One region of the Cupriavidus sp. CER-90 genome, then DNA from elsewhere that is predicted to be linked to it. Evidence: predicted binding sites of a transcription regulator. Region 1 holds the regulator's gene; each other region holds the start of a gene.
What was found. Region 1 encodes LexA, which represses DNA repair genes until DNA is damaged. Its sites were predicted from a motif close to ACTGTATNNNNATACAGT; they were not measured.
Positions count from the first base shown of each region.

Region 1 (7,703 bases):
CTGCATGCCGCTGGTCATGCGGTCCAGGTCGATGAAGCCGGTCGGCACGCCGGTCACGTCCGTGGTGCTGTCGCGGTGATAGAGCTCGTCGATCCGCTCCACCACCTGCGTCAGCAGCGGCTGGATCTCCTGGAAGCCCTTCTGGCCACGCGAGCCTTCTTCCGCAATCGCAAAAACCTTGGATTCGGCCTCGTCGAGCAGTTCGCGCACCTCGCGCCCCTTGGGCGCGAAAGCCGCGGAAGCGATGTCGTCGGCCACCGTCACGAGCTTGCGCAGCACCGAGCGTTCGCGAACGATCTCGGCGTAGCGACGGATATTGGCTGCGCTCGGCGTATTCTGCGCCAGCGAATTCAGATAGGCCAGCCCGCCCACTTCCTCGGCCTTGCCGGCCACCTGAAGCATTTCGAAGACCGTGATCACGTCCGCCGGCTTGGTGGCGGAGATCAGGCGGGCGATGCTCTGGAAGATCACCCGATGGTCAAACCGATAGAAATCGGCTTCGGACAGGAAGTCGGCGATGCGGTCCCAGGCGGCGTTATCCAGCAGCAACCCGCCAAGCACCGATTGTTCGGCCTCGATCGAGTGCGGAGGAACCTTGAGGTTGTCGAGTTGGGGATCTGCGGCGGGCGCGTTCATGGGAGGGAATTATAACGGCGCCGGGCGCCACGCAAAAAACAAAAAAAGGCAGGAGCGTGGCCCCTGCCTTTTTTGTGCATCCGACGCGCCGGTCCGGACCGGCACATCGTGGACGCGTACAGCTTAGACGTGCTCGCCCAGCACCGAAACGGTGATGTCGACCAGCACGTCGGTGTGCAGCGACACGCCAACGGCGTAGTCGCCAACCATCTTCAGCGGGCCGTTCGGCAGGCGCACTTGCGACTTCTCGACCTTGAAGCCTTGGCCTTCCAGGGCTTGGGCGATGTCGGCGTTGGTCACCGAACCGAACAGACGGCCGTCCACGCCCGACTTCTGCGTGATCTGGACGGTCAGACCGTTCAGCTTCTCGCCTTCGGCTTGCGAAGCAGCCAGCTTGGCGGCGGCGGCCTTTTCCAGCTCGGCGCGCTTCACTTCGAATTCGGCGATGGCGGTTTGCGTAGCACGGCGAGCGCGCTTGGTCGGGATCAGGAAGTTACGTGCGTAACCGTCCTTCACGCGAACGATGTCGCCCAGGTTGCCCAGGTTGATGACTTTTTCCAGCAGAATGACTTGCATCGTGTATTTCTCCTTGCGGTCCCGGGACTATCAGTTCTTGTGCAGGTCGGTGTACGGCATCAGCGCCAGGAAGCGGGCGCGCTTGATGGCCGTATCCAGCTGACGCTGATAGTGCGCCTTGGTACCGGTCAGACGAGCCGGCGTGATCTTGCCGTTGTCGCCGATGAAGTCCTTCAGCGTGTCCAGATCCTTGTAGTCGATCTGTTCGACGCCAGCCACGGTGAAGCGGCAGAAGCGCTTGCGCTTGAACAGCGGGTTCTGTTGCTGGAAGCGCTTCTTGTTCTTGTTGTCACGTTTGACGAATGCCATGATTCAATCCTTTTCGAATGCTTTACATCGAGTGATGTGAAAGACCAGTGTCTTGCTGTTGCGGTGCTTGCGGGCCAGAAAGCCTTCGCAGTCGAGCAGCGTGCCGAGCGGCATGCGCTCGAGCCGCTGGCCAATCGGGCCGATGCCCATGGCCACCACTGCAAATTCCACCTGCCGGGGCGTTTCCGCCTCCATCACCTCGCCGGCATGCTGCAGGATGCAGTTGACGACAGGGATGCCGGCCGGCGTATAGCGCAGCGTATCTCGCTCGGCGAGCGTGGCGGTCAGCCGAAGCTGGTTCACCGCGACACAGCAGTCCGCACTCAGGCGGCCTGGCCTTCCGTGGTCGTTTGCGCGGCCTTGCGGGCTTCTTCGCGCTGCACTTCCTTCATCATCGGCGACGGCGCGGTTTCAGCCTTCTTGGTCTGGACGATCAGGTGACGCAGCACGGCGTCATTGAACTTGAACGCGTGCTCGAGTTCAGCCAGCGTGTCCTTGCCGCATTCGATGTTCAGGCAAACGTAGTGAGCCTTGGCCAGCTTCTGGATCATGTAGGCCATCTGACGACGACCCCAGTCTTCCACGCGATGGATCTGGCCATTTTGCGACGTGACGAGCTGCTTGTAACGCTCGATCATCGCCGGCACTTGTTCGCTTTGGTCCGGATGGACGATAAATACGATTTCGTAATGACGCATTGACGCTCCTTTTGGGATGAGCCACCCGGGCGTCACGTCCGGTGCGGCAAGGTTGAATAGCCCGCGAGTATAGCCCGGAGACCCGGGAATCCGCAAGGCACGCGGCGCAGGTGGCTCAGCAGGCGGCAAAAAGCGACTGCAGACGCCCGGCATCGACGCCGAGCGCGGGGTCGGCTGCCAGCGCCACCAGCAGCAGCACGCGCGCCTTGTAAGGATTGAGGTCGGCCGCCGAGGCAAACAGGCCAGCCCCCGCCGCCGGGCGCGCCGGAATCGACACATGGCCGGCGCCAGTACGTGAACTGCGCACCACTGCCACGCCGGCCGCCGCCGCGTCGGCCAGCGCCGCCAGCAGGGTTTCGTGGACCGAGCCATTGCCGGTGGCGGCCACGACCAGCCCCTTCACACCGGCCGACACCAGTGCATCGACGGCCACCCTGCCCGGCTGGGCATGGCTGACCACGATTTCCACCATCGGCCAGGCCGACGGCACCGGCAAGCACGGCGCCTCCCGCCTGGCCGGCGCACGCGTGAATCGAATATAGGCGTCCTGCACGTAGCCGACCGGACCGGCATTCGGCGAGACAAAGGCATCGACGGCGGACGTATGCGCCTTGGTCACATCGCGCCCGGCGTGGATCTGCTGGTTCAGCACCACCAGCACGCCCAGGCCCCGCGCGCCCGGATGGGCCGCGACACGCACGGCATCGAGCAGGTTCAGCGGGCCGTCCGCCGACAGCGACGTTGCCGGGCGCATCGCCGCAGTGATGACCACCGGCACGGAACACGGCTGCGTCAGGTGCAAGAACATCGCTGTTTCTTCAAGCGTATCGGTGCCGTGCGTGATCACGATGCCGGCCACATCCGGCTGGCCGGACCAGTACGCCACCCGCGCCGCCAGCTGCTGCCAGAGACCGAACGTCATGTCCTTGCTGTCGACCTGCGCGACCTGCTCGGCCTCCACGCGCGCCACATCGGCCAGCGCGGGCACGGCCTGGACCAGTTGCGACACCGGCACGGTAGCCGCCTGGTACTGGGCACTGCTGGCGGGGTCGCCGGACGATCCGGCAATGGTGCCGCCGGTGGCAAGCACGACGACACGGGGCAACGATGAGGAAGACGCTGACATGTAAATAGGCTGGCTGAGGGGTCTGGCCGGGCGGGCGCGGCCCGGGATCTGGCCGACGATTGTAACTGCCGCCCCGCCCCGGCGCCCCCTTGGCAAACCCGCGAAGCCACCGGTGCCGCCGTCGCCCATGTAGAGCCCACTGCGCAAATTGTGCTTGCACTTCACACGATACTGTATAAAATCACAGCATACTGTTTAAACATACAGTGCTTCGGCACGAGAGACCGGCGAACCATGGCGACCCTGACACCCCGGCAGCAGCAGATTTTCGATCTGATCCGCGACACGATCCGCAACACGGGCTTCCCGCCCACGCGCGCAGAGATCGCCGCCGAGTTTGGTTTTTCCTCGCCCAATTCGGCCGAGGAACATCTGCGGGCGCTGGCACGCAAGGGCGTCATCGAACTGACCCCCGGCGCATCGCGCGGCATCCGGCTCAAGGTGGCACGCAGCGATTCGGAACGTTCCGACCAGTTCTCGCTGCCAATGGCAGGCGTGCTGCAGTTGACGCTGCCGCTGGTCGGTCGCGTCGCAGCGGGCAGCCCGATTCTTGCCGCAGAACATATCGACCGTCAGTACCAGGTGGATGCATCGGTCTTCGACGAGCGTCCGGACTACCTGCTGCGCGTGCGCGGCCTGAGCATGCGCGACGCCGGCATTCTGGATGGCGACCTGCTGGCCGTGAAAAAAGCCAGCGAGGCAGCCAACGGCAAGATCGTCGTGGCCCGCCTGGGCGAGGACGTCACGGTCAAGCGCCTCAAGAAACGCGGCGACACGATCGAACTGATCGCAGAAAACCCGGATTTCCAGAACATCGTGCTCCATTCGGGGCGCGACGAGTTCTCCCTTGAAGGTATCGCTGTCGGCCTGATCCGATCATCAGGCTTCTAGCGTGATCGGAGGCGCCTGACAGCGACTCCGGCTCCCGAGACTTAGGCAGCACGGCCGTCTGCCCTGGTCACCCGCTTTGCTTTGCCCATGCCGCCCCGTCCTTGCTGGACGACGGGCGCGGACCACTGCTGTCGCAAATTACGAGGTGTTGCCATGCTGCAATCGAATCCCATCGCTTCCCGCCGCCCGGTCAAGCCGGTCCCGTTCCGGCAAATCAAGGGCGTCCGCGTCTACCAGGGCGCGCAACGTCGCACGATGGTCGGCAACATGGCAGCCATCTGCCGCATGCTGGAACTGGCAGAACCGACCACGAAACTGCTCGACTGAAATCTGGCCGCCTGCCCCGCGGATCAGCGCGCAACTGCATCACTGCGCATTCGCGTCATGCGCAGAACCGGACCTTGTCGAACTCGCCAACGTCCGGTTTTTTTTCGCCCATCGACGGGCTTCGCCTTGGCGTATGCGATCGCAACCGTGATGCCATCAGGCGCCGGTTGCACCAGGCGGAAGGAATGATGGGAAGGGATGCGTGCAAAGCAAAACAGCCACTTGAGTAAGCGGCTGTTTCGTAAGGGAATTCTTTGGGGTGGCTGATGGGACTCGAACCCACGACGACAGGAATCACAATCCTGGACTCTACCAACTGAGCTACAGCCACCGTAGAGATTTTTCGTTGACCGTTGTGTCGATCAGCGAAGAACAAGACTATACAAGCATTCTCTGCTGATGGCTAGTATTCCGCACAAAAAAATTTCGGATTCGCTGGCGGATGGCTTCCGGACTTCATCGGGGGCCCACCCACTTTGCTTCCAGCAGCACGGCTTCCTTGATGGCGGCGATGGTCTCTGCCTCGCTCGGAAAAAGTCCAAGCAAGCGTTTCGACTTGCCATTGAGGACATCGCGCTGCAACGCCTTGCCGGCGTCGATCGATGTGCCTGGGTGCCAGCAATAGCGCGCCGTCCATTTGCCGTCCTGCAGTTGCTCGGCTACCCAGATCACCCGGTAGTCCTCGAAGACTTCACCGAATGGTTCTTCCGCTTCCATTTCATTTCCTCAGGGCTCGCTTCCGTTTCACTGGTTTCGACATCCCCGTCGCACCGCTCGAACCGGCCAGCCCACCTGCTTTTCCCCCACTTGGCGCCGCATCCGTGAAGACACGACTCCCATGCCATGCCGGCTTATGTCGCGGCATTTTTCAGGCGCATCGTAACATGACCTACGCGCCGCTCAACAAGGTATGTCTTAACAATAGCCAGCGCTTGACGTATCGGCCTGCCCCTCAAAAGCGGAGGTCTTGCCCCACCACGGCAGGGTTCTGTCGCAAATAATGCTGTTGGATACTCTTCCCCGAGGGACATTGACCCCCTCGACATTCCCGACAGGCGATCACTCCCGACGAGCATCGCCTGCTTTTTTTTGGTGTTCAGGTACGCCCTGGTTTTATGCGCGATTCGTGCATGGCGTGACCCACGAAAAAAAAGAGCCCGCTCGCAAGCGGACTCTTAAATTAGCGATCTCAATGCCCTGAAGGCACATTCAATGTAGACCCCGAACGCACGGCGCACCATCCGGGCAAACCCACGGTTGCTGTGGTAACAACGAGACGGGGCAGAAAAAAAGCCCGCACACGGCGGGCTCAAAAATCAGTTGAAGAAAGCCCTGTATTCGAGGGCAGGCACAGTGTAAGAACATGCCGCAGGACTGGCGAATTAGGGGAATCCCTTTGCCCACGCGGGTTTCCAGTCACATCAACCGCCGCAAACGCCCTTGGGGCATACATTTGCGGCAACTGCATAGCACGATCGTTCGAAATTAGAGTTTTTCCTCCAGTCCGCCCCGCATACGATCGTCACGTTCGGGGGTCGCTCAGGCCGCCTCCAGCAGGTCTGGACGCAGATGGGAACGCGCTTCTTCGAACAGCGCATCCACGTCGGCCCGGGTGCGGGCAGCGTTCATGCGCCGTGCATCCGACAGCACCCGGCGCCAGCCGCGTCCGCCATAGACTCCGCGATGGAGGCCCAGCATATGCCGGATGGCAGCGCCCATATAGCCGCCCCGCTCCACTAGATTGCCGATATAGGCTTGCATGGCCATTTCGGCGTCCTCGCGCGTCGGAATCGCCGCGTCAACCCCGTAGAAACGGCTGTCCATTTCCGCGAGGATATAAGGATCGTGGTAAGCCTGACGGCCGATCATTACCCCATCCACGTGGCGCAAATGCTCTTCCATTTCGCCATAGGAAACAATCCCGCCGTTAATCAGGATTTCCAGCTGCGGAAATTCTTTCTTCAACTGGTATGCAACTTCGTACCGCAACGGCGGAATTTCTCGATTTTCTTTCGGGCTAAGGCCTTTCAGAATGGCATTACGGGCGTGGACGATAAATGTTTCGCAACCCGCGTCGGCAATAATGCCAACGAAGTCGCGAACAAAGTCATAGTGCTCGATCGTATCGATACCAATGCGATGCTTCACCGTCACGGGCACCGACACCACATCCCGCATCGCTTTGACGCAATCGGCAACCAGCTGGGGCTCCGCCATCAGGCACGCGCCGAACGCCCCGCGCTGCACGCGCTCCGAAGGGCACCCGCAATTGAGGTTGATTTCCTTATAGCCCCACTGCTCACCCAGCTTCGCCGCCTGTGCGAGATCGGCCGGTTCACTACCGCCCAGCTGCAGTGCCACAGGCTGCTCGGCCGCGTCGAAATCCAGGTGCCGCGTCACATCGCCATGCAGTAGCGCGCCCGTGGTGACCATCTCGGTATAAAGCCAGGTGTGCTGGCTCAGCGCGCGATGGAACGTGCGGCAGTGGCGGTCAGTCCAGTCCATCATCGGGGCAACCGAGATGCGGCGCGGATTTGCAGTCATGGGTATGGCGTCGAGGGAGCGTCCGGGTACGGTTCTAGGTCCGCGGACTGAGGAAGACCCGCAAGTATACGCGAGATGACGTTCCTGAGCAGCGCCCCGGATGGCTCGCATCGGGTGCGCGGCATGCGGCCAGTAAAAACGGCGCCCGGAGGCGCCGTTTCTCATGTTGGGCGGGCTGCACTCAGTGCATGAACAGCCAGATCAGGATCAGGACGAAGGCCGGGACGCCGAGCAGCCAGGCGAGAATGTAGGGCATGGTGTTTCCTCCTTGTCTATGTGTTTGAACATGGCTCCACTATAGAAAGCAGGGGTCACTGCCGGTGTCGGGTCTCCCCCGCTTCGCCTTGTAGGACGGGGCTTACCGACGTTTGAATCGGGCTGGCGCGATCGGCGGCCGCCTGTCAGCGTGCGGCGGCGTTGCGGTCGATCCAGGCCGCGAAGGTCGTCAGGTACTTGCTCAGGAAGCCCCGGGTCGAGTCGTTGCTGATGCCGCCCTGCGCGTCGAACAGCTTGTCCACCCCGCTGATATAGGCTTCCGGCTGTTGCAGCACCGGAATATTCAGGAACACCAGCGACTGGCGCAGATGGTGGTTGGC
Region 1 covers NZ_JBYGYM010000002.1:2,856,080-2,863,782, reverse strand. Annotated here, with positions in the region: gene AC24R4_RS23720 (replicative DNA helicase) at 1-636, opposite strand, end outside; gene rplI (50S ribosomal protein L9) at 760-1,212, opposite strand; gene rpsR (30S ribosomal protein S18) at 1,243-1,521, opposite strand; gene priB (primosomal replication protein N) at 1,525-1,824, opposite strand; gene rpsF (30S ribosomal protein S6) at 1,845-2,219, opposite strand; gene AC24R4_RS23695 (asparaginase) at 2,335-3,345, opposite strand; gene lexA (transcriptional repressor LexA) at 3,580-4,236, shown strand; gene AC24R4_RS23685 (hypothetical protein) at 4,390-4,563, shown strand; tRNA gene AC24R4_RS23680 (tRNA-His) at 4,819-4,894, opposite strand; gene AC24R4_RS23675 (hypothetical protein) at 5,020-5,280, opposite strand; gene dusA (tRNA dihydrouridine(20/20a) synthase DusA) at 6,103-7,107, opposite strand; gene AC24R4_RS23665 (NADPH-dependent FMN reductase) at 7,509-7,703, opposite strand, start outside.

Region 2 (7,703 bases), 1.5 Mb from region 1:
GGGGTTTCCGATGCAACATCGGCGTTTTCCGAATGCCGCGTTGGTGTTGGCGATCCGTCCTGTGGCAGTGCCGGGAATTCGCCGAGCCGATGCGGGAACAGCACCACCGGCGGTGGCGGCGGGGGCGGCGGGGCCAGCGAATCGGGCGGACCCACGAAGTCCGGATTCTCGTTGGCTGGCGCCTGGGCAACCGTGGCGGTGCCCTCGGCGGCCGCAGGCGTTTCGCCACCCTGGGCCGCCAGTGCCGTACTGGCAGGTGCGGCAGCCCGGTCGTTTGCAGCATCGGCACCCTCGACAGCATTGGCCGACTGGATCAGATCCGCCAGTGGATCGGCGGACGCAGCGGCGGGTACGGTCGCCGGTACGCTGGCAGGTTGGGCGGCAGGTACGGCGACAGGTGGGGCGGCAGGCACGGCCCCGGCCGCCACGGCGGAGGTCACCAGCTGGGTCGTGCTCTCCGCGATCATCGGCGGCGGCGCTACCGAAGTGCCTGGTTGCGCGCACGCGCTGAGCCCCCAGGCGGCCAGGACGACAAAAGTCAGGCGGCGACGGGCAAATGGGCGGGCGGGAGGCAGTACGGATTGCAGCATGGACACAACAGGGCCGGCGTGGAAGAACTCCGGAGGGAGGGCTCAGTTTTTAACAGGCGAACTTTTTGACCGCAAGCCGGGTTACAAAATCCCGCGATCGCGTCACAAAGCGTTGGAAATGCGTCCGGATTCCCACATTGCGGAACGCGAAATGCACCGCATCGAAGCATGCCCGGGCGGCATGGCAAAACCGTTGCGGAAGTGCCGAATTCCTAGCGAAAACCCCCATCCCCGAGGGCATCCGTGCTGAAAACGCCACCGCTATAATCGTCCGACCTGTCTTCCGGGCAACGCATAACGGGTGCAAGGCAGTCACGCCTATATATCTATAAAAGAGGAGATGTCCATGGAACGTCGTTCCTTCCTGTTGAAGGCTTCGGCCGTAGCCGCCACGGGTGCACTTGCCGCCTGCGGCAAGGAAGAAAAGCCCGCGGCCCCGGCCGCATCGGCCAGCGCGCCGGGCGCGCCCGCCGTGGTCGGCAGCAACCCGGCGGTGGAATGGCGCCTGGCGTCCAGCTTCCCGAAATCGCTCGACACCATCTATGGCGCGGCCGAACTGCTGAGCCAGCGCGTAAAGGAACTGACCGACGGCAAGTTCAACATCAAGGTGTTCGCCGCCGGTGAAATCGTGCCGGGGCTGCAGGTGCTGGACGCCGTGCAGAACCAGACCGTGCAGATCGGCCACACGGCCGGCTACTACTACTTCGGCAAGAACCCGACGCTGTGCTTCGACACGACCATCCCGTTCGGCCTGACCGCGCGCCAGCAGAACGCCTGGATGATGCAGGGCAACGGCATGAAGCTGATGCGCGAATTCTTCAAGGAATACAACGTCGTCAACTTCATGGGCGGCAACACCTGCGCCCAGATGGGCGGCTGGTTCCGCAAGGAAATCAAGACCGTGGCCGACCTGCAGGGCCTGAAGTACCGCGTGGCCGGCTTTGCCGGCGTGGTGCTGGCACGCCTGGGCGTGGTGCCGCAGCAGATTGCCGGCGGTGACATCTACCCGGCGCTGGAAAAGGGGACGATCGACGCGGCCGAATGGGTGGGTCCGTACGACGACGAAAAGCTCGGCTTCTACAAGGTGGCGCCGTACTACTACTACCCGGGCTGGTGGGAAGGCAGCGCGCAGCTGTCGTTCTACGCATCGCAGCCCGAGTACGACAAGCTGCCGGCGCTCTACAAGCGCGCGCTGGAAACGGCCACCATCGAGGCGCACACCAACATGATGGCCAAGTACGACACCGTGAACCCGCAGGCGCTGGCCCGCCTGCTGGAAAGCGGCGTGAAGCTGCGTCCGTTCTCGAAGGAGATCATGGAAGCCTGCTTCAAGGCCACACAGGAAGCGTACGCCGACGAAAGCGCCAAGAACCCGTCGTTCAAGAAGATCTACGACGACTGGCGCGTGTTCCGCAACAACGAGGCCGCCTGGTTCAACGTGGCCGAGCAGGCGTTCGCGCAGTTCAGCTACGCGCGCAAGCTGTAAGCGAACCGATGATTTGGCCATTCGGCCATTTCGCTCACGACAAGCCCGGCTCCGGCCGGGTTTTTTCATGGCGCCACGCGCCTGCCCACACCCCGGTAGAATCCGCCCCACAACCGGACTCTACCGGGAACATTCCCATGCAACTCGGCATCTTCTACGCCTTGCTGGCGTACATCATCTGGGGCCTGCTGCCCCTCTATATCAAGTCCCTGCACGGCGTGGCGCCGCTGGAAATCCTGCTGCACCGCATGGTGTGGTCGCTGGTATTCCTGGGGGCCATACTGTTGTGGCGCCGTCATTTCGGCTGGCTGCGCGACGTGGCGGCCAATCCGCGCCTGATCCTGAACTTCGCGGCCAGCGCGGGGCTGCTGTGCTGCAACTGGTTCCTCTATATCTGGGCGGTGTCGGCCGATCGCGTGGTCGATGCCAGCCTGGGCTATTTCATCAATCCACTATTCAGTGTGCTGCTGGGGGTGTTGCTGCTGCACGAGCGGCTGCGCCCGGGCCAGTGGCTGTCGATCGCCATCGCGGCGGCCGGTGTGCTCTGGCTCACGTGGTCGGCCGGACAACTGCCGTGGATTGCGCTGGGCCTGGCGGCGTCGTTTGGCGGCTATGGTCTGCTGCGCAAGACCGGCGCGCTGGGGGCGCTCGAAGGCCTGTCGCTGGAAACGCTGATCCTGTTTCCGCTGGCCGCCGCGGCGCTGGGCTTCCTGCTGCTGACCGGCCACGACACCACGCGCAGCGCAGGCACGGGTACGCAGATACTGTTGCTGCTGGCCGGCCCGCTCACGGCGGTGCCGCTGCTGTTCTTTGCCGCCGGCGCGCGCCGTATCCCGCTGTCGCTGCTCGGCCTGCTGCAATACGCGGGGCCGACCATTCAGCTGGTACTTGGCATCTGGCTCTACCACGAGCCGTTTCCGGCACAGAAGCAGATCGGCTATGCCCTGATCTGGATCTCGCTGGCAATCTACGCGGCCGAGGGTTTGCTGGTCACGCGTCTGAATGCGAAGCGATCCATCCGTGCGAAAAATGAACTGGCTTAAAAAATAGCCACTTCTATCCGTGATGTGAATATACGTGGCAACCGCGCGCTATTCCGGAAACAACGTCGCCACACTATACTGTACGGATATACAGTATCGATCGCCTCTCCACGCTCATGCCCCCGAACGCTCCCCGGCGCATTGCCCATCTCGACATGGACGCGTTCTACGCTTCGGTGGAACTGCTGCGCTATCCGGACCTGCGTGGCCAGGCTGTCGTGATCGGCGGCGGCCGCAATGCGGTGCCCGAGGTACTCCCCGACGGCTCGCGCCGCTACGCCCGGCTGCGTGACTATGTGGGGCGTGGCGTGGTCACCACGTCCACCTACGAGGCCCGCGCCCTTGGCGTGTTCTCGGCCATGGGCATGATGAAGGCCGCCAAGCTGGCGCCCGACGCGATCCTGCTGCCGACTGACTTCGACGCCTACCGCCGCTACTCGGGACTCTTCAAGGCAGCCGTCCGAACATTCACCGGACAAATAGAAGATCGCGGGATCGACGAGATATATATCGATTTGAGTGATATAGAGGGCGAGGCGCACGAGGTAGCCGCCCGCATCAAGGCGGCTGTCCATGAAGCGACAGGCCTGACGTGTTCGATCTGCGTGGCCCCCAACAAGCTCCTGGCCAAGATCGGGTCCGAACTGGACAAGCCGGACGGGCTGACCATCCTGACCCCGGCCGATATTCCCACGCGCATCTGGCCGCTGCCGGCGCGCAAGGTCAACGGCATCGGCCCCAAGGCCGCGGAGAAGCTGCAGGCCATCGGCATCGACACCGTGGGAGACCTGGCCGAGGCCGACCTGGCGCTGCTGCAGGCCCACTTCGGCCGCAATTACGCGGGCTGGCTGGTGGAAGTGGCCCATGGCCGCGACGACCGCCAGGTGGTGGTCAGTTCCGAGCCCAAGTCGATGAGCCGCGAAACCACGTTCGAGCGCGACCTGCACCCGCGTACCGATCGCCCCGTGCTGTCGGAGCAGTTCACCCGGCTGTGCATGCGCGTGGCCGACGACCTGCGCCGCAAGGGATACGTGGGCCGCACGGTGGGCATCAAACTGCGCTTTGACGATTTCCACACCGTGACCCGCGACCTGACCATGACGGCCCATACCGCCGATGGCGCGATGATCCGGCGCGGTGCCACCGAGTGCCTGAAGCGGATCCCGCTGGAGCGGCGTATCCGGCTGCTGGGCGTGCGCGTCAGCGCCCTGCTCCCGGCGGCCGAGCAAGGCGACGATCCCGCGCCGGTGCAGGAGGAATTCCGCTTCGACGACGAGGCGGAAGGCTGAACGGCCTTCCGCCGGGCGAATCGGGCCGACCCGAGGCCAAAAACCCCCACGTCATACGGCCCTATCTATCTCCCGGTAGAATCGGCGGCTTCGACGGGCGCCCCATCGAGAGCTCGAGAGCGCCACGCCCCACCCTCCGCCCACGCGCGCCCCATGACAACCGCCGCTCCCGCCCAACGTACCGCCGCCCCGGCCGCCTGGATCACGCCCCTGCTGGCCGTGGCCTGCGGCATGATCGTCGCCAACCTGTACTACGCCCAGCCGCTGGTCGGGCCGATTGCACGCGCGCTGCAGCTGTCGCCGGAAATTGCCGGCCTGATCGTCACGCTGATCCAGATCGGCTACTGCGTGGGCCTGCTGCTGCTGGTGCCGCTGGGCGATATCGTCGAAAACCGCAAGCTCGTGCTGACGCTGGTGGGCGGCTGCGCGGCGGCCCTGCTGGCGGCGGCGCTGGCCACGCATGCCAGCGTGTTCCTGGTGGCGGGCTGCGCGATTGGACTGTGCTCGGTGGCGGTGCAGGTGCTGGTGCCGTTCGCGGCGCACCTGGCCCCCGAGCATGCGCGCGGCCGTGCGGTCGGCAATGTCACCAGCGGACTGCTGATGGGCATCATGCTGGCGCGTCCGGTGTCGAGCCTGGTGTCAGACCTGTTCGGCTGGCACGCGATCTTCGCGGCGTCGGCCGTGGCGATGGTGCTGCTCGGCATCGTGCTGGCGCGCAAGCTGCCGCAGCGCCGGCCGGCGCCGGGCGTCAACTACATCCAGATGCTTGGCTCGATGAGCCATCTGTTGCGTACCCAGCCGATCCTGCGCCGCCGGGCCGCGTACCAGGCCGCCATGTTCGGCGTCTTCAGCCTGTTCTGGACCACCACGCCGCTGTACCTGGCCGGGCCCGCGTTCCATCTGTCGCAGACCGGTATCGCGATCTTCGCGCTGGTCGGTGTGGCCGGTGCCATTGCCGCGCCGATGGCGGGCCGCTACGCCGACCGTGGCCACAGCCGGCAGATGACCGCGCTGGCACTGGTGCTGGGCGCGGCATCGTTCCTGCTGAGCCGGGTGGGTACGGAGGGATCGCTGCTGTCGTTGCTGTCGCTGACGGTGGCTGCCGTGCTGCTCGACTTCGCGGTGTCGACCAATCTGGTGATCGGCCAGCGCGCAATCTTCTCGCTGTCCGACGAACACCGCAGCCGCCTCAACGGCCTGTACATGGCTATCTTCTTCGTGGGCGGCGCCATTGGATCGTCAGTGGGCGCGTGGGCCTATGCGCGTGCGGGCTGGCCCCTGGCCAGCTGGATCGGCTTCGCCCTGCCCGCCATCGCGCTGCTGTACTTCCGCACGGAACGTCGTTGATCGGCCAATCCGGGGGGCTACGCGGCCACTGCGTGCTGCAATGCCGCGCGCGCGAGCAGGCGGGTTGAATCGAGCGTCGGCAACGATGAATTGCCGTCGTCGATGATCAGCGGAATCTCGGTGCAGCCCAGCACCACGGCGTCGCAACCGTTGTGCCGCAGGTCATCGATCACGCGCCGGAACGTCGCTACCCCTTCAGGCGTGGCGATGCCGGGCACCAGCTGGTTCATGATCACGTGGTCGATCAACGCGCGGTCTTCCACCGGCGGGCGCACCGCTTCCAGCCCGCGTGCGGCCAGCGCGGCCGGATACACCTCGCTGTCCACCAGCCACCGCGTGCCGGTGATGCCAAGCCGATGGAAGCCGCGTGCCACGGCGGCGTCGGCCACCACCTCGGCGATATGAAGCCACGGCAGCGGCGACGTGGGCCGCACCAGGTCCAGCGCCGCATGGATGGTGTTGTCGGGGCAGATCACGAAATCGGCGCCGGCCGCGGCCAGCTTGTACGCCGAACGCAGCATCAGGTTCGCCACGCCCTGCAGGTCGCCGCGCTCCAGGCAGGCCACATAGGTGGCAAGCGATGGCGTATGCATCGTAATTTCCGGATGTCCGTGCGCGCCGAGGAATCCGGCCCCTTCCATGCAGATCGTGCGATAGCACAGTGCCGCGCCTTCGGCGGAACAGGCAGCGATACCGATGTGCCGTGGCATGAGAAATCCCCCTTGATGGTTGTCAGGCTTTCATGATGGCATGCGCCGCGCGGCTGCACTACACTGAGCCGGCGCGCCACGCCCTGGCGTGCCCGCCGTCGATGTAGCAGGTAAAAGTCGCCGTTTTACTACCCGTCCCGTGGGCGGGCCTTGCCGGGGAGACGATCGATGTCATGGCGCAAACTGCTGCCGAGGCCGCGCTGGCTGCCGCGCGCGGCGCTCATGCACCCGCAGCGCGTGGTCATCGTCGGCTTCAGCCTGGCGATGCTGCTGATGCTCATCGTCGGCGCGCGTGACCTGTACCTGCTGCGCGACCGTGTCCTGTCATCGCGCCACCACGACCTGACATTGCGCGCGCTGGGCGGCGAAGCGGTCTTCGCCGCCGAACGCTCCAGGCTCGTTTTCGTGCGCGACTATGCGCAGCAACTGATCACCCTCTACGACAACGGCGCGGCCCAGGCAGAGCCCGCCGTGGAGCGGGCCTTCGCGCAGCGCAACGAGCGTATCTGGCAGATGGAGGTGCCGCTTGGCGATTCTCCGGTGATCGGCACGGCGCCCGCGGTGCTCGACGAACTCGAAGGCTTTGAACGGCGCGACGCCGACCTGCGGGCCGACCTGTACGCGGCGCGTCAGCTCAGCCATGTGCTGGGCCTGAGCCTGCGGCTGCGCGACGACGACAATGCCGGCGGTACCGTGAGCTATATCTCCAGCAACGGGCTCTACGTCACCTACCCGCCGCTGGCGCCGGACAAGGCGCCGGCACTCTTCCGGCGGTTCAGCGATATCTCGTATTACCGCGACATGCTGCCCGAGCGCGACGCGTCGCGCGACATTCGCTGGACGCGGGTCTACACGCAGTTCGAAAGCACGCAGTTGCGCACGACATTGAGCATTCCGGTCTATGTGAAAAACCGTTTTCGCGGCGTGGTGGCCATCGACGTGGAACTGGCACGTCTGCGCGACCTGATCGGCGTGCCGGAAGACGCCGGCACCACGCGATACCTGATGGACTATCGCGGCGGCATCATCGCGTCGAGCCAGCACAACGTCCGCATCGACATGCACTGGCCCGACGATGTGAACCGGGCCTGGCGCGGTGTTCCCGTGCAGGACCTGTTCCACGCAGGCGCCGGCATGCGGCACGCGGATGGCCAATATCTGATCTACCAGCCGGTGGGCCAGCGCGGTACGTGGCTGCTGGTGGAATCCTTCAGCGATGCCGACGTATGGCGCGCGGT
Region 2 covers NZ_JBYGYM010000002.1:1,371,740-1,379,442, reverse strand. Annotated here, with positions in the region: gene AC24R4_RS16890 (carbohydrate porin) at 1-590, opposite strand, end outside; gene AC24R4_RS16885 (TRAP transporter substrate-binding protein) at 937-2,076, shown strand; gene rarD (EamA family transporter RarD) at 2,214-3,119, shown strand; gene dinB (DNA polymerase IV) at 3,236-4,408, shown strand; gene AC24R4_RS16870 (MFS transporter) at 4,562-5,755, shown strand; gene AC24R4_RS16865 (aspartate/glutamate racemase family protein) at 5,773-6,465, opposite strand; gene AC24R4_RS16860 (diguanylate cyclase) at 6,634-7,703, shown strand, end outside.
Region 2: the regulator LexA is predicted to act here: its motif matches at 3,197-3,214, upstream of dinB (DNA polymerase IV).

Region 3 (7,703 bases), 1.8 Mb from region 1:
GTCGAACGGCGACAACCAGGACGTGGTCAGCATGGGGCTGATCTCGGCCCGCAACGCGCGCCGTATCCTCGACAACAACCAGTACATCCTGGCGCTGGAGCTGCTGGCCGCGTGCCAGGCGGCGGAACTGGCCGGCGCGGTCGAGCACCTGTCGCCAGCCGGCCGCGCCGTCTTCGCCTTCGTGCGCGAACACGTGCCGTTCCTGGACACGGACCGCTACATGACCGACGAGATCGAACGCGTGGCCGCGCTGCTGCGCGACGGGGCGCTGGTGGAGGTAGTGCGCCAGGCGGGGGTGGCGCTGGCCTGATGGCCGCCTATTTCCACATGTTGCGCATGCGGGATGCCAGATCGACCTGCGGCAAGGACGCCTTGTCCTGCCCTTCGCCCGGCATCGGCGGGGGCGGCCACGACCGGCTGTAGAAATTCGGCATCACGCGGTTCGGCAGGAAGCGCGTGCGCGACGCGTAGACGTGGCGGTCGCCAAAACCCACCTGGTTGTGCACGTAGAACCGCTGCGGGACGATCACGTCGAGGTGGTCGCGCGCGCGCGTCATGGCCACGTACAGCAGGCGGCGTTCTTCCTCGATTTCCTCGGTGGTGCCGGTGGCCAGGTCGGACGGCATGCAGCCGTCCACGGCGTTGAGCACGTACACGGCCTTCCATTCCTGGCCCTTGGCCGAATGGATGGTGGACAGGATCAGGTAGTCCTCGTCACGCGACGGCACGCCCGATTCGTCACTGGACGCGCTGGGCGGGTCCAGCGTCAGTTCGGTCAGAAAGCGCTCGCGCGACGCATAGGTGGCCGCGATGCGCTCGATCTGCTGCAGGTCGGCCTGGCGCGCGGCGGCATCGTCGTGCATGCGCTCCAGATGCGGCGCGTACCACGCCACCACCTGCTCGAACTCCGACGGCCACGGCGACGTGGGCGCCATCAGCGTGCGGGCCAGCGTCAGCAGGTCGTCCCACGCGGGCGCGGCAGCGGGCGGGGCCTCGAAGGCCTCCAGCGCCACCAGCGGCTCGGTGGCCGCTTCCAGCCCTTCGAGCACGCGCGCGGCGGTCTTTGGCCCGATACCGGGCAGCAGCTGCAGCGTGCGGAAGCCGGCCATGCGGTCGCGCGGGTTTTCCAGCCAGCGCACCACGGCCATCACGTCCTTGACGTGCGTCGATTCCAGAAATTTCAGGCCGCCGAACTTCACGAACGGGATATTGCGCCGGGCCAGTTCGATTTCGACCTGCGCACTGTGGTCGGCCGCGCGGAACAGCACCGCCTGCTGCATCAGCGCCAGGCCCGATTCGCGCCGCGCCAGCACCTGCTCGACCACAAAACGCGCCTGGTCGGCTTCGTCGTTGACCACCACCACGCCGGGCTTTTCAGCCGACTCGCGCAGCGACCAGAGGTCCTTGGTGAAGCGTTCGGCCGCCAGGCCGATCACTGCGTTGGCGGCTTGCAGGATCGGCTGCGTGGAACGGTAGTTCTGCGACAGCGTGACCTGTTCGGCCGCCGGCGTGAACTGCGTCGGGAAATCGAGGATGTTGCGCACGGTGGCGCCCCGGAAGGCGTAGATCGACTGCGCGTCGTCCCCCACCACGGTCAGGCCGCGGCCCTGCGGCTTCAGCGCCAGCAGGATCGACGCCTGCAGCGCGTTGGTGTCCTGGTACTCGTCGACCAGCACGTGGTCGAAGCGCGCGCCCATGTCCTGCGCCAGCGCGGGCTCGGTCATGGCCTGCGCCCAGTAGAGCAGCAGGTCGTCGTAATCCAGCACCTGCTGCTTCTGCTTGGCCTCGACATAGCCGGCGAACAGCGTCCTGAGCGCGTCGGCCCACATCGCGTAGCGCGGAAACTGGGTCTTGAGCACCATCTCGATCGGCAGCTGGGTGTTGACCACGCGCGAATAGATGGCCAGGCAGGTTTCCTTGCGCGGAAAGCGCGACGCCTGCTCGGACAGCCCCAGGTCGTGGCGCACCACGTGCATCAGGTCGGCCGAATCGCCGCGGTCGCTGATCGTGAAGCTCGGCGCCAGGCCAAGCGTCTCGGCGTATTCGCGCAGCAGCCGGGCGCCGATGGCGTGGAAGGTGCCCGACCACTGCAGCGCCGCACGCCCTGCGCCGGACTGGATGCCCAGTGCCTGATCGACAATGCGCTCCACGCGGCGGCCCATCTCGGACGCCGCTCGGCGCGAAAACGTCAGCAGCAGGATGCGCCGCGGGTCGGCGCCCCCCACTACCAGGTGCGCGACGCGGTGCGCCAGCGTATTGGTCTTGCCCGAGCCCGCGCCGGCAATGATCAGCAGCGGCGCCTCGCCGGCATATTCCACGGCGGCGCGCTGCTCCGGATTGAGCTTGGACAGGTAGGCAGCCGCGTCGCCTGTCTCGGGGGAGAGGTCGGCGGGCACGTCGGCTTCAGGGGCGAGATCCGGTAGCACAGCGGGAAGGGCAGAGGGGAGGATTGAGAAAAATCTGGCGCCCACTGTATATCCATACAGCTTCGACTGGCAAGCCGCACGTGCCTGCGCGGCGTGCGGGCAACAAAAAAGGTGCCGCATGGGCACCTTTTCGACCGGGACGGAAGGCAATCAGGCGGCGCTGGCCAGCGCACCGTCCAGCAGCTTGTGCAGCGCATCCCACTCGGGCTCGCCCACGTAGCGTTTCAGGATCTTGCCGTTCTTGTCGACCACGAACGTGGTGGGCGTGAGCTGGACGTCGCCAAAGGCCTTGGCCGCCGAGCCGTCCGAATCCATGGCCACCTTGAACGGCAGTTCGCGCGTCTTGGCGTAGTTGGCCACGTACATCGGCGGGTCATAGTTCATGGCCACGGCCACGAATTCCAGGCCCTTGTCCTTGAACTGCTTGTAGGTGTCGATCATCTGCGGCATTTCCTTGACGCAGGTGGCGCAGCTGGTGGCCCAGAAGTTGACCAGGTAGACCTTGCCCTTCAGATCGGCCGTGCTGACTTTCTGGCCCGACAGCAGCGTGAACGTGGCATCGGGCACCTTGCTGGCTGGCGACATGGCGCGATAGCCAAAGACGCCGAGCAGGGCGACGATCACGACCGCGACGGCGAGCGGCCAGCGTTTGCGCGGGGAAGTGGCGGAAGCAGCAGTATTGGACATGGGATAACGGTACCGGGACAGCCATCGGACAGCGGCTATTCTACTGCCGGGCGTGGAAGCCGGCATCGTGGACGGTCAAGCCCGCCAGCGCTGCGGCAATTGGCCGCAATCGGGAAGCGTGTGCCGGCGCTACTGCGGCGCGCCGGGCCGGGCGGCCACCTTGGCACGGGCCTCGTCGATGGCCTGCTCCAGATAGGCACCATAGAAATCGGGCTGCATGCCGCGCAGCGGCTTGGCCAGGTTGCGGCCGTGCGGGTCCAGGAACATCACGGTCGGGGCGACCGAGATGTTGTGGGCCTGCGCCCAGCGTTTGGCGGTGGTCATGGTGCCATCGACGTCACGGATCGGCGTATCGGCCGTCATGTCGATTTCCCGCGCGGCAATGTCCCCGGCCGCCACCTGCGGGCCCAGATAGTTGCGGCGCACCGTCTCGCAATAGGTACAGCCGGGCAGGCTGACCAGTACCACCAGCGGCTCGCCTTGCCTGGCGGCTGCGGCCGACTGGGCGCCAATATCGGTCACCGGAGGCAGGTGCACGGTGCCGGCCACGGCGCTGAAGCCGGCCACGGCGGCCAGGCTGGCCAGCCACGGTGCGGCAAGGCGGGGCAGGGAACGGAAGGGCATGGTCACCTCACGGGAAAACGGGCCGGCCGGCGCCTGGGTGGTCGGCAAGGGACGATGGGATGAAAGCCACGGGTCGGACATGCGCGGGCGGGCGGCTTCCCGGATAATACCGGCTTGCGCACGAATGCGCCGCCCATGCCGATGCCCCCATCCACGCTCCGCCCCCGTCCGCCCGGTTCGTCCAGCTTGTCCCGTCCCGGCCTGTTTCGCCCCGGTCATTGCCGGCTGCCGCTGCTCGCCCTGCTGTGGCTGGCGCTGGCCGGCTGCTCGCCGCGCTATGACTGGCGGACCATCGTCTCGAACGACGGCAAGTACACCGCCATGTATCCGGCCAAGCCGACCAGCGCCGCGCGCGATGTATCGATTGCCGGCCACAAGCTGCCGATGACCATGGATGCCGCCAATATCGAGGGCACGCTATTCGCGGTGGGCGTGGTGACCTTGCCCAGCGACGATGCCGCCATGCGCCGCGAAGCCATGGACGCCATGCAGGCGGGACTGGTGGCTAACCTGGGTGCGCACCCCGGGGCACCGGCCCAGGCGCACCCCGTCACGGTGATGTCGGCGGCCCAGCCGCCCGTGTCGCTCGCCGGCGTGGAAGTGTCGGTGGCCGGCGTATCGCCACAGGACAAGGCGCCGCGCCGCCTGACCGCGCGGCTGGTGGCGTCGGGCGCCCGCGTCTACCAGGCCGTGGTGCTGGAAGCGGGCGATGCCGCCCGCGATACGCGCCAGGCCGAGCAGGTCGAACAGTTCCTGACCGGATTCCACCCGTTCTGAGGCAGACTCGACCGCCTGATCCGATTGAACCGCTTTTAGCCGTTAACCGTTGTTACCTTCAGGAGTGCAGGGATGCGTTGGGAAGTGTGGCTGGCTTATTTTGCCGCGTGCTGGGTGATCGCCGTTTCGCCAGGATCGGGCGCGGTATTGTCGATGAGCCATGGCCTGTCGTATGGCCTGAAGAAGACGTCGACGACGATCCTGGGCCTGCAGACCGGCCTGGTCATCATCCTGCTGGTGGCCGGCGGTGGCCTTGGCGCGCTGCTGCTGGCGTCCGAGGAAGCCTTCCTGGTCGTCAAGACGATTGGCGCGATGTACCTGATCTACCTGGGCGTCCAGCAATGGCGATCCAAAGTGGAGACCACCCCGGAGGAAGGCGCCAACGGTGAGGGCGGCGTAGTACGCACCGCGGTCATGAGCCGTCGGCGCCGCTTTGCCACGGGCCTGCTGACCAATGTCACCAATCCGAAGGGCATCATTTTCATGGTGGCGGTACTGCCGCAGTTCATCGACCCGGGCCATCCGCTGGGCGTGCAGCTGGCCATCCTGGCCGCCACGATGTGCTTTGTGGACCTGATCGTGATGCACGGCTACGCGCTGCTGGCGTCGCGCATGCAGGGCCTGTTCCGCAACGCCCGCGCCGTGCGCTGGCAGAACCGCTTCTTCGGCGGCGTGCTGGTGGCCGTGGGCACCGCGCTGTTCTTTGTGCGCCGGCATCACACCTGAAGCCACGCCGGCGGCCGAATGGCTGGCGTAGTGCGGCAGCGTTTGCTTCAATGGGGAGTGACCCGGCGTACCTGGAGCCCCCGATGCACGATGTCCCCCTGACTGCCCACCGCGAACCCCCTCCCGACGAGCCGCCTCCGCCCGGCTTCCCGGCGGACCAGCCGCCCATCGAGGAACCGCCCCCGCCGCCGCTGGAACCGCCGGTGTGACATGACGAAGGCCCGCGATGCGGGCCTTTTGTCTGGGGATACGTCATGCTTAATGGGTCGGAGGGGTGTCGCTCATGTGGCATTCCTTTTGAATATTGAGACAAGGGCTGAGAATTCCGGATCCTGACGCACGCGCTCGAGATCGTCCTCGGACGTGAGCGCGGCGACAAGCCAGTCGCGCTGACTTGCCGTGGCACAGTGCCACGCTCGCAACAGCAGGGGTTTGATCTGGATAAATGGTGTATCGATTAGCGCGCGATAGCACGCGGCGTTGAAGAGCCAGCTAAACACCTCGCTGCCTTCCAGCGCCAGCGCGCGGTCGATGGCGGCTACTGCTTCGGCAGCCCGACCAAGACGCTTCAGACAGTAGGCACGCCATGCCAGGCAGCCCGCATGGTCCGGGTCTGTCGTCAAAACGCGGTCTGCTGCGGCAAGTGCGTCTGCATACTGGTCGTTGTCGACCAGCTGCATGACTTTCCACATGGCAACTGCACGATTGTTCGCGCGATGCGCATGATCTGTTGCACTTCGTGCCGTGCGTTCTGCCGTCTCTGCAATGGCTTTTGCCTCTTGCGATATCCTCAGGGCCCTGCGGCCGACCGAATCGATGAATTGCTGAGCGAAGTACGCTGCAGCAATGCAAAAGCCAATCAGTACGAAGAGCTTTTCCGGGTGTTCCCTGGATTGGGCGATCAAGGCGCTTGAAATCGAATTCAGGAACATCGGCACCAGGAATGCTGCGGCAACTCCCACGACGGCGCTGGCAATCCAGCCGGGCTCCCGGGTTCTGGTGCGCCATTGCATGAACCGCGCGATGCCACCGCCAATACCGGACAGCAGGATCGTCGCGAACACGATCCACCACCAGAATTCGGAAAACCATTCGAATGCAACGAAAGTAGTCATCGTTCAATCCCCAAGCTAAGCCGACCGCAGCACCCGCCGATACTGGATCGCCTCCGCCACATGGGCGGCGCTCAGTACCTCGGCGCCTTCCAGGTCGGCGATGGTGCGGGCCACTTTCAGCACCCTGAAGTACGCGCGGGCCGACCAGCCCAGCTTGTCCATCGCGCCGCGCAGCAGGGTCTGCGCGGTGTTGTCGAGCGGGCAGTGGGTGTCGATGGCGCGGCCGGACAGTTCGCTGTTGGGCATGCCCTGGCGCGCCAGCTGGCGGTCTCGCGCGGTCACGGCGCGGGCGCGGACCGTTTCGCTCGGTTCGCCGGGCGGGCCGTCCAGGATGTCGTGCTGGCCCTGGGCGGGCACCTCGATCTGCAGGTCCACGCGGTCGAGCAGCGGGCCCGAGATCCGCGATTGATAGCGTTGCACCTGGTCGGGTGTGCAGCGGCACATGCGGGTGGGGTGTCCCAGGTAGCCGCACGGACACGGGTTCATTGCCGCGATGAACTGGAAGCGGGCCGGGAAGTCGATTTGCGCCGCCGCGCGAGAAATCGTGATGTGACCGGTTTCCAGCGGTTCGCGCAGGACTTCCAGCACGCGGCGCTCGAACTCTGGCAATTCGTCCAGAAACAGCACGCCATGGTGGGCCAGCGAGATCTCTCCGGGGCGCGGATTGCCGCCGCCGCCCACCATCGCGGGCCCGCTCGCGGTGTGGTGCGGGCTGCGGAACGGCCGTCGGCCCCATTGCGATGGCTGGAAACCGCCCGGCGTCAGGCTCAGCACGGCAGCGGCATCGAGCGCCTCGGCCTCGGTCATGGGCGGCAGCAGCCCCGGAAATCGCTGGGCCAGCATCGACTTGCCCGTGCCGGGCGGGCCCACCAGCAGCACGGAATGCTGGCCCGCCGCGGCAACTTCCATGGCACGCCGGGCCTGCAGTTGCCCGCGCACGTCGCGCAGGTCGGGCGCATCGCCCGTATCGGCCACCCGTTGCGGTGGGCGGGCGCGCCGTAGTGCCTGCTCGGGCGGCAGCCCCACGTGATGGCACACCTCGCGCAGCGTGGTGCCGGCATGGACCGTCAGATCCTCCACCAGCGCGGCCTCCGGGCCGTTTTCCATGGCGACGATAAACGCGCGCGGCGGCTGGCCGGCGGCCACCCGTGCCCGGTTGTCGCGCGCCAGGCCCATCGCCATGGCCAGGGCGCCGCGCACCGGGCGCAGATCGCCAGCCAGGGACAGCTCGCCGGCAAACTCGAACGCATCGAGCCCTTCCAACGGCAACTGTCCGCCAGCGGCCAGAATGCCCAGCGCGATGGCCAGGTCGAAGCGCCCCGACTCTTTCGGCAGGTCGGCGGGCGCA
Region 3 covers NZ_JBYGYM010000002.1:1,033,877-1,041,579, reverse strand. Annotated here, with positions in the region: gene cmdF (tyrosine 2,3-aminomutase) at 1-310, shown strand, start outside; gene AC24R4_RS15330 (ATP-dependent helicase) at 318-2,426, opposite strand; gene AC24R4_RS15325 (TlpA disulfide reductase family protein) at 2,577-3,113, opposite strand; gene AC24R4_RS15320 (thioredoxin fold domain-containing protein) at 3,243-3,737, opposite strand; gene AC24R4_RS15315 (hypothetical protein) at 3,924-4,514, shown strand; gene AC24R4_RS15310 (LysE family transporter) at 4,587-5,240, shown strand; gene AC24R4_RS15305 (hypothetical protein) at 5,324-5,449, shown strand; gene AC24R4_RS15300 (YEATS-associated helix-containing protein) at 5,522-6,355, opposite strand; gene AC24R4_RS15295 (YifB family Mg chelatase-like AAA ATPase) at 6,371-7,703, opposite strand, start outside.
Region 3: the regulator LexA is predicted to act here: its motif matches at 2,470-2,487, upstream of AC24R4_RS15330 (ATP-dependent helicase).

Region 4 (7,703 bases), 2.1 Mb from region 1:
TTGCGCGAGCGGATGCGCTGCTGGATGGCCGTCAGCGGCGCCAGCCCGCGCGTGAGCCCGAACCACACCAGCACCACGGCCAGCGGCAGGATCACGAACTGCGGCAGGATCACGCCCTTGATGATCTCGTTGGCCAGCCGGGCACGCTTGTCCAGTGTCTCGGCCACCTGCACCAGCACCGGCTGGTTGCCGCCGACGTTTTTCAGATCGACATAGGTATAAGCCACGCGCACATCGTTACCGGCCACGCGGTCGTCGCGCATCGACACCAGTCCGGCATGGCCCTGTTCCTCTTCGGACGGCAGCGGCAGGTCGTGGTCGCCGGCCACGTACTCGCCGCGCTTGCCCACCACCTGGTAATAGATGTTGTCGGTCTCGTCGGCGCGCAGGATCTCGCGCGCCGACAGCGGCAGCTGCAGCGTCACGCGACCGTTTACCTCGCGCACCTGCTGCGACAGCACGATGGCGCTGGCCTCCAGCGCCCGGTCGAACGGCCCATTGGCGATCGACTTGGCCACCAGGTAGGTGACCGCGATGCTCATCGGCCAGAGCAGCAGCAGCGGCGCCAGCATCCAGTCCAGGATCTCGCCGAACAGCGATCGCGGGGCGGGATGGGCCGAGGTTTCCTCGAGATGGGGCAGGGCGTCCGCCAGCGCCGAATCCTCTGCGGCGGCGTCGGCCAGCGTGGGGCGCGCGGCCTCGGGCAGCGGGGCGGCGCCTGCGGCGGGATGGCGTCGCCAGGGCAGGCGCAGCAGGCTCATGGGCGGTTTGCGTCAGCCGTGGGTGGCCATGGCCGGCTGGAATTTCTCCAGGCAGTAGCCCAGGCCGCGCACGGTGGCAATGCGGATGCCGCCCACCTCGATTTTCTTGCGCAGGCGGTGCACGTAGACTTCGATGGCGTTGTTGCTGACTTCCTCGCCCCATTCGCACAGGTGGTCGACGAGCTGTTCCTTCGACACCAGCCGGCCGCTGCGCGTGAGCAGGATTTCGAGCAGGCCGATCTCGCGCGCCGACAGGTCCAGCATCTGGTCGTTCAGGAAGGCGATGCGGCCGACCTGGTCGAAGGCCAGCGGGCCGTGGCGCATCAGCGTGGCGCCCCCGCCGGCGCCGCGCCGCACCAGCGCACGCACGCGTGCCTCGAGCTCGGACAGCGCAAAGGGCTTGGCCATGTAGTCGTCGGCGCCCAGGTCCAGCCCCTTGACGCGCTCGTCCACGCCGTCGGCCGCAGTCAGGATCATCACCGGCAGCATCGCGCCGCGCGCACGCAGCCGCTTGAGCACTTCCAGCCCGGGCATGCGGGGCAGGCCAAGGTCCAGGATCAGCAGGTCGAAACTCTGCGTGGAAAGGGCCGAGTCGGCTTCCACGCCATTGGCGACGTGATCGACGGCATAGCCGGAATGGCGCAACGACCGTGTCAGGCCGTCTGCCAGCACGTCGTCATCTTCGGCGATCAGAATCCGCATGGTTTGTCTCCACCCTTGTCACCTTTTTTGCGCCGGCATCGCCGGCCGCCGGTTTGCGGTGCCGGTGGGGCTTGCCAAGCATACTGTTTTTTTATACAGTACCCGACATTCCGCGCGAGTCGTCCCGGAAGGGACTGCGCAGGGCCGGGACTGGCGAGTCCAGGCGCCAAAAGCCTTCGAAAGCCGCCCGAAATCCATCGGAAAAGGCTTAAAAAGCAGGCGCCACGCCGCATGCGGCCTATTTATACACCAATTGACCACCCATTGACTGAAGGACGACCATGGACGACAAGAAGGCCGGCGCCGGCGTAAGTGCTGAGAAGCAGAAGGCGCTTGCCGCCGCGCTCTCCCAGATCGAAAAGCAGTTCGGCAAGGGCTCGATCATGCGCCTGGGCGATGGCGACGTCGAACAGGATATCCAGGTGGTGTCCACCGGGTCGCTGGGCCTGGACATCGCGCTGGGCGTCGGCGGCCTGCCGCGCGGCCGCGTGGTCGAGATCTATGGTCCGGAATCGTCGGGCAAGACCACGCTGACGCTGCAGGTCGTCGCCGAAATGCAGAAGCTGGGCGGCACCTGCGCGTTCATCGACGCGGAACACGCGCTGGACGTGCAGTACGCCGGCAAGCTGGGCGTGGACGTGGGCAACCTGCTCATCTCCCAGCCCGACACCGGCGAACAGGCTCTGGAAATCACCGACGCGCTGGTGCGCTCGGGCTCGATCGACCTGATCGTGATCGACTCGGTGGCCGCGCTGGTGCCGAAGGCCGAAATCGAAGGCGAGATGGGCGATTCGCTGCCGGGTCTGCAGGCCCGCCTGATGAGCCAGGCGCTGCGCAAGCTGACCGGCACCATCAAGCGCACCAACTGCCTGGTGATCTTCATCAACCAGATCCGCATGAAGATCGGTGTGATGTTTGGGTCGCCTGAAACCACGACCGGCGGTAACGCGCTGAAGTTCTACGCCTCGGTGCGTCTGGACATCCGTCGTATCGGCTCGATCAAGAAGGGCGACGAAGTGGTCGGCAACGAGACCAAGGTCAAGGTGGTCAAGAACAAGGTTTCGCCGCCGTTCCGCGAGGCGTTCTTCGACATCCTCTACGGCCAGGGGATCTCGCGCCAGGGCGAGATCATCGACCTGGGCGTGGACGCCAAGATCGTCGAAAAGTCGGGCGCGTGGTACAGCTACAACGGCGACAAGATCGGCCAGGGCAAGGACAACGCGCGTGAATACCTGCGCGAGAATCCGGACATCGCCGCCGAGATCGAAAACAAGGTGCGTGCGGCGCTGGGTGTGGCCCCGACGAACACCGCGCTGGGCGCGCCGGCCGAGATCGAAGACTGAGGTTGACGCCTGCCGGCAACGAAAGCCGTCGCATGACAGTGCGGCGGCTTTTTTGTTTTTCGTCCCTCTCCTTGCCCCCCAACGCTCTCCTGATTCCTGATGGCCGGAACCCGTCCCCCGCTTTCCCTCAAGGCCCGCGCCGTTGGCTATCTCTCGCGCCGCGAGCACAGTCGCGTCGAACTGGCGCGCAAGCTGGCGCCCCATGCCGAATCGGCCGAAGAAGTGGAGGCCTTGCTCGATGCGCTGGAGCGCGAAAACTGGCTGTCGAATGATCGATTCGTCGATAGCCTGGTCCACCGGCGCGCCAGCCGGTATGGCGCGGCGCGCGTGATGCAGGAGGCGAAGACCCACCAGCTTGGCAACGACCAGCTGCGGGAACTCCAGGACCGGCTGCGCGATACCGAGTTGGAACGGGCCGCCGAAGTGTGGCGCAAGCGATTTGGTGTGCCGCCTGATTCACCCGAAGCGCGGGCCAAGCAGATCCGGTTCATGATGGCCCGGGGATTCTCGCGGAGCGTGATCGGCAAGATCATCCGGGGCGCCGAGGACGGGTACGAGGGCGAGTAGCAGCACGAGTACCAACGGCGAGCCACGGCGGGACCCTACGCCGGGTGGCCATCTGCATACCTGCGTACGCATAAGGGGTATTCGCGCGGCCGTCAAGCAAGTTGTCGTACCACTGATGCAACGCAGCGGTGGGCCGTGTCGGCGGCCGGAAACCCAGGTGTGAGGCCGGTTTGCCGCCATTGTCGTTGCAACAATCGGGGCCAGACAGACTGTCGCGCAGGATGTTCCCGGTCAAAGCAGCGCGGCATGTTAAACTCCATGGGTTATCCGGCCCAGACGGCCGTCCGGCATGCGCCGGGCCGTCCGGACGGAAGAGAAGCCGCGAAGTTTGCCGTAGCGAACCCCGCGCAAGTACTGCCTCCGAATTCCGCCACGTTCAGCCTGCCGCTTCAGCCCCGCAGTCATGCCGCTTTCCCCGCCCGTCAACCGTGCCTTGCGTCATCGCCGTGCCATCACGGCCGAAGCGTATTTGCGGGATGACGGCCTGTGGGACATCGAGGCGCGCCTGACCGACACGAAGCCGCGCGATATCGAGCTGGCCGGCAACCGCATCCGCCCGGAAGGCCAGCCGTTGCACGACCTGTGGCTGCGCGTGACGGTCGATCTGCGCCTGAATATCGTGGACGCCGAGGCGTGTTCGGACTGGGTGCCTTATCCGACGCATTGCGACACGATCGGCCCGGCCTACCGGCAGTTGATCGGCCTGAACCTGACCAAGGGGTTCCGCAAGGCCGTGCGCGACCGGCTGGGCCATGTCGCCGGCTGCACCCATCTCACCGAACTGGCCGGCGTGCTGCCGACCGCCGCCATCCAGGCCTTCGCGGGCGATGTGTTCAAGATTCGCGACGGCGCCGACGACCCCAATCCCGAACCGCCGATGCAGCTCCATGGATGCCACGCGCTCCATTTCGAGGGCGAGGTGGTTCGCCAGTTTTACCCGCGCTGGTATGGTCACCAGCCGAAACCGAAAGCCGGCGCTGCGGCGTCGTCCCCCCAGACCGCGTCACGCGCCGATGCCCCCGCATCAGGTGGCGAAGACACCCTGGCCCACCGGCCCAACGGTACGTCGGGCTGACCGTCACGGTCGGCCCAAGGAAACAGGCGCAAGCCCTTCGTCTCCAACTATTTTTCCAATCCCTTTACGCCTACCCGAAAGGAAACACGCATGAATATCCATGAGTATCAAGGCAAGGAAATCCTGCGCAAATACAATGTGCCGGTTCCGCGCGGCATCCCGGCTTTCTCGGTCGAAGAGGCCCTGAAGGCGGCTGAACAGCTCGGCGGCCCGGTGTGGGTTGTCAAGGCACAGATCCACGCAGGCGGCCGCGGCAAGGGCGGCGGCGTGAAGGTGGCCAAGAGCATCGACGAGGTGAAGACCTACGCCAGCAACATCCTCGGCATGACGCTGGTGACGCACCAGACCGGCCCGGAAGGCAAGAAGGTCAACCGCCTGCTGATCGAAGAAGGCGCCGACATCAAGAAGGAACTGTACGTGTCGCTGGTGGTGGACCGCGTGTCGCAGAAGGTGGCCCTGATGGCATCGAGCGAAGGCGGCATGGACATCGAGGAAGTCGCTGCCCACACCCCGGAAAAGATCCACACGCTGATCGTCGATCCGGCCGAAGGCCTGAAGGACGCTGACGCCGACGACATCGCCCGCAAGATCGGCGTGCCCGACGCCAGCATTGCCCAGGCTCGCCAGGCACTGCAAGGCCTGTACAAGGCGTTCTGGGAAACCGACGCTTCGCTGGCCGAAATCAACCCGCTGATCCTGACCGGCGACGGCAAGGTCATCGCCCTGGACGCGAAGTTCAACTTCGACTCGAACGCACTGTTCCGTCACCCGGAAATCGTCGCGTACCGTGATCTGGACGAGGAAGACGCCAACGAAATCGAAGCCTCGAAGTTCGACCTGGCCTACATCTCGCTGGACGGCAACATCGGCTGCCTGGTGAACGGCGCCGGTCTGGCCATGGCCACGATGGACACCATCAAGCTGTTCGGCGGCGAGCCGGCCAACTTCCTGGACGTTGGCGGCGGCGCCACGACCGAGAAAGTGACCGAAGCCTTCAAGCTGATGCTGAAGAACCCGAACGTGCAGGCCATCCTGGTCAACATCTTCGGCGGCATCATGCGCTGCGACGTGATCGCCGAAGGCGTGATCACCGCGTCGAAGGCCGTGCAGCTGGGCGTGCCGCTGGTCGTCCGCATGAAGGGCACGAACGAAGAGCTGGGCCGCAAGATGCTGGCTGAGTCGGGTCTGCCGATCATTTCGGCCGACACGATGGAAGAAGCCGCCCAGAAGGTCGTGGCCGCTGTCGCTGGCAAGTAAGGACAACTTTCGTTGCCGCCTGGCCGCAGCCGGGCGGGGGCGACTAAAAGGACTAGCAAATGAGCATTCTGATCAACAAGGACACCAAGGTCATCACCCAGGGCATCACCGGCAAGACCGGCCAGTTCCACACCCGTGGCTGCCGCGACTATGCCAACGGCAAGAACGCGTTCGTTGCCGGCGTGAACCCGAAGAAGGCCGGCGAAGACTTCGAAGGCATTCCTATCTACGCCAGCGTGAAGGACGCCAAGGCACAGACCGGCGCGACCGTGTCGGTGATCTACGTGCCGCCCGCAGGCGCAGCTGCCGCCATCTGGGAAGCCGTTGACGCCGACCTGGACCTGGTGGTCTGCATTACCGAAGGCATCCCCGTCCGCGACATGATGGAAGTCAAGGACAAGATGCGCAAGCAGAACAAGAAGACGCTGCTGCTGGGACCGAACTGCCCGGGCCTGATCACGCCGGACGAGATCAAGATCGGCATCATGCCGGGTCACATCCACAAGAAGGGCCGCATCGGCGTGGTGTCGCGCTCGGGCACGCTGACGTACGAAGCCGTGGGCCAGCTGACCGCGCTGGGCCTGGGCCAGTCGTCGGCCGTGGGCATTGGTGGCGACCCCATCAACGGCCTGAAGCACATCGACGTGATGAAGATGTTCAACGACGATCCGGATACGGACGCCGTGGTCATGATTGGTGAGATCGGTGGTCCGGACGAAGCCAACGCGGCTTACTGGATCAAGGAAAACATGAAGAAGCCGGTGGTTGGCTTCATCGCTGGCGTGACCGCGCCTCCGGGCAAGCGCATGGGCCACGCCGGCGCGCTGATCTCGGGCGGTGCCGATACGGCCCAGGCCAAGCTGGAAATCATGGAAGCCTGCGGTATCAAGGTCACCAAGAACCCGTCGGAAATGGGCCGTCTGCTGAAGGCAATGCTGTAAGCAGCCAGCCAATGCCGTGCCGGTGCCCTGTCCGGCACATCGCACGGCATGCCGTACCTGCGGGGCGCGGGAGTCGACATGACGCCTCGCGCACCGCGATTCATTGCCCCCGTCCTTGTGGCGGGGGCAATGTCGTTCTGGCGTGGCAATGTCCTAGGGTATATCCGGAGACATGAACCACCCCGGTTGAAACCGAATCGAAAGGTTCGTACGATAAATCTTCATGTCTGGTAATTCAGACATCCGAAAGTCCGCAGTTGGCCGCATCCGGCCGCTTCCGCGGGCACGGAACATAACTTTGGAATTTCGAGGAGTCTAGCCGTGGAATTGTTGTCCAGCAGCACGTTCTGGATTGCGCTGGGGTCGATCATCCTGACCAATATCGTCCTGTCGGGCGATAACGCCGTCGTGATCGCGCTCGCATCGCGCAACCTGCCCCCCGCCCAGCAGAAGAAGGCCATTTTCTGGGGTAGCGCCGCCGCCATCATCATGCGCGTGGTGCTGACCGTGGCAGCCGTCAAGCTGCTGAGCCTGCCGTACCTGAAGATCGTGGGCGCCGTCCTGCTGGTCTACATCGGCGTGCAACTGCTGACTGGCGATGACGACGAAGAAGGTCATGACGCCAAGGACAACATCTGGGCCGCGATCCGCACGATCCTGATCGCCGACCTGGTCATGTCGCTGGACAACGTGGTGGCCGTGGCCGCCGCCGCGCAGAAGGGCCCCGAGGGCAGCCAGCTGATGCTGCTGATCATCGGCCTTGGCCTGTCGATTCCGCTGATTGTCTTCGGCAGCACGCTGCTGCTGAAGGTGATGGAGCGTTTCCCGATCATCATCGTGCTCGGCGCCGCGCTGCTGGGCTACCTGGCTGGCGAAATGCTGGTCAGCGATCCGGTGGATGCCGAATGGTTCCAGGTGCACGTGCCGCATGCGCACCTGGTGTTCGGCGTGATCGGCGCCGTGCTGGTCGTGCTGATCGGCAAGCTGATGCGCCGCAGAAGCGCACAGACCGCCTGACGATTGCATCGGGCAGTACAGAAAGTCGTATCGCGAGCCT
Region 4 covers NZ_JBYGYM010000002.1:785,856-793,558, reverse strand. Annotated here, with positions in the region: gene AC24R4_RS14150 (sensor histidine kinase) at 1-761, opposite strand, end outside; gene AC24R4_RS14145 (response regulator) at 774-1,463, opposite strand; gene recA (recombinase RecA) at 1,745-2,806, shown strand; gene recX (recombination regulator RecX) at 2,906-3,373, shown strand; gene AC24R4_RS14130 (DUF2889 domain-containing protein) at 3,777-4,448, shown strand; gene sucC (ADP-forming succinate--CoA ligase subunit beta) at 4,539-5,705, shown strand; gene sucD (succinate--CoA ligase subunit alpha) at 5,765-6,646, shown strand; gene AC24R4_RS14115 (TerC family protein) at 6,968-7,663, shown strand.
Region 4: the regulator LexA is predicted to act here: its motif matches at 1,546-1,563, upstream of recA (recombinase RecA).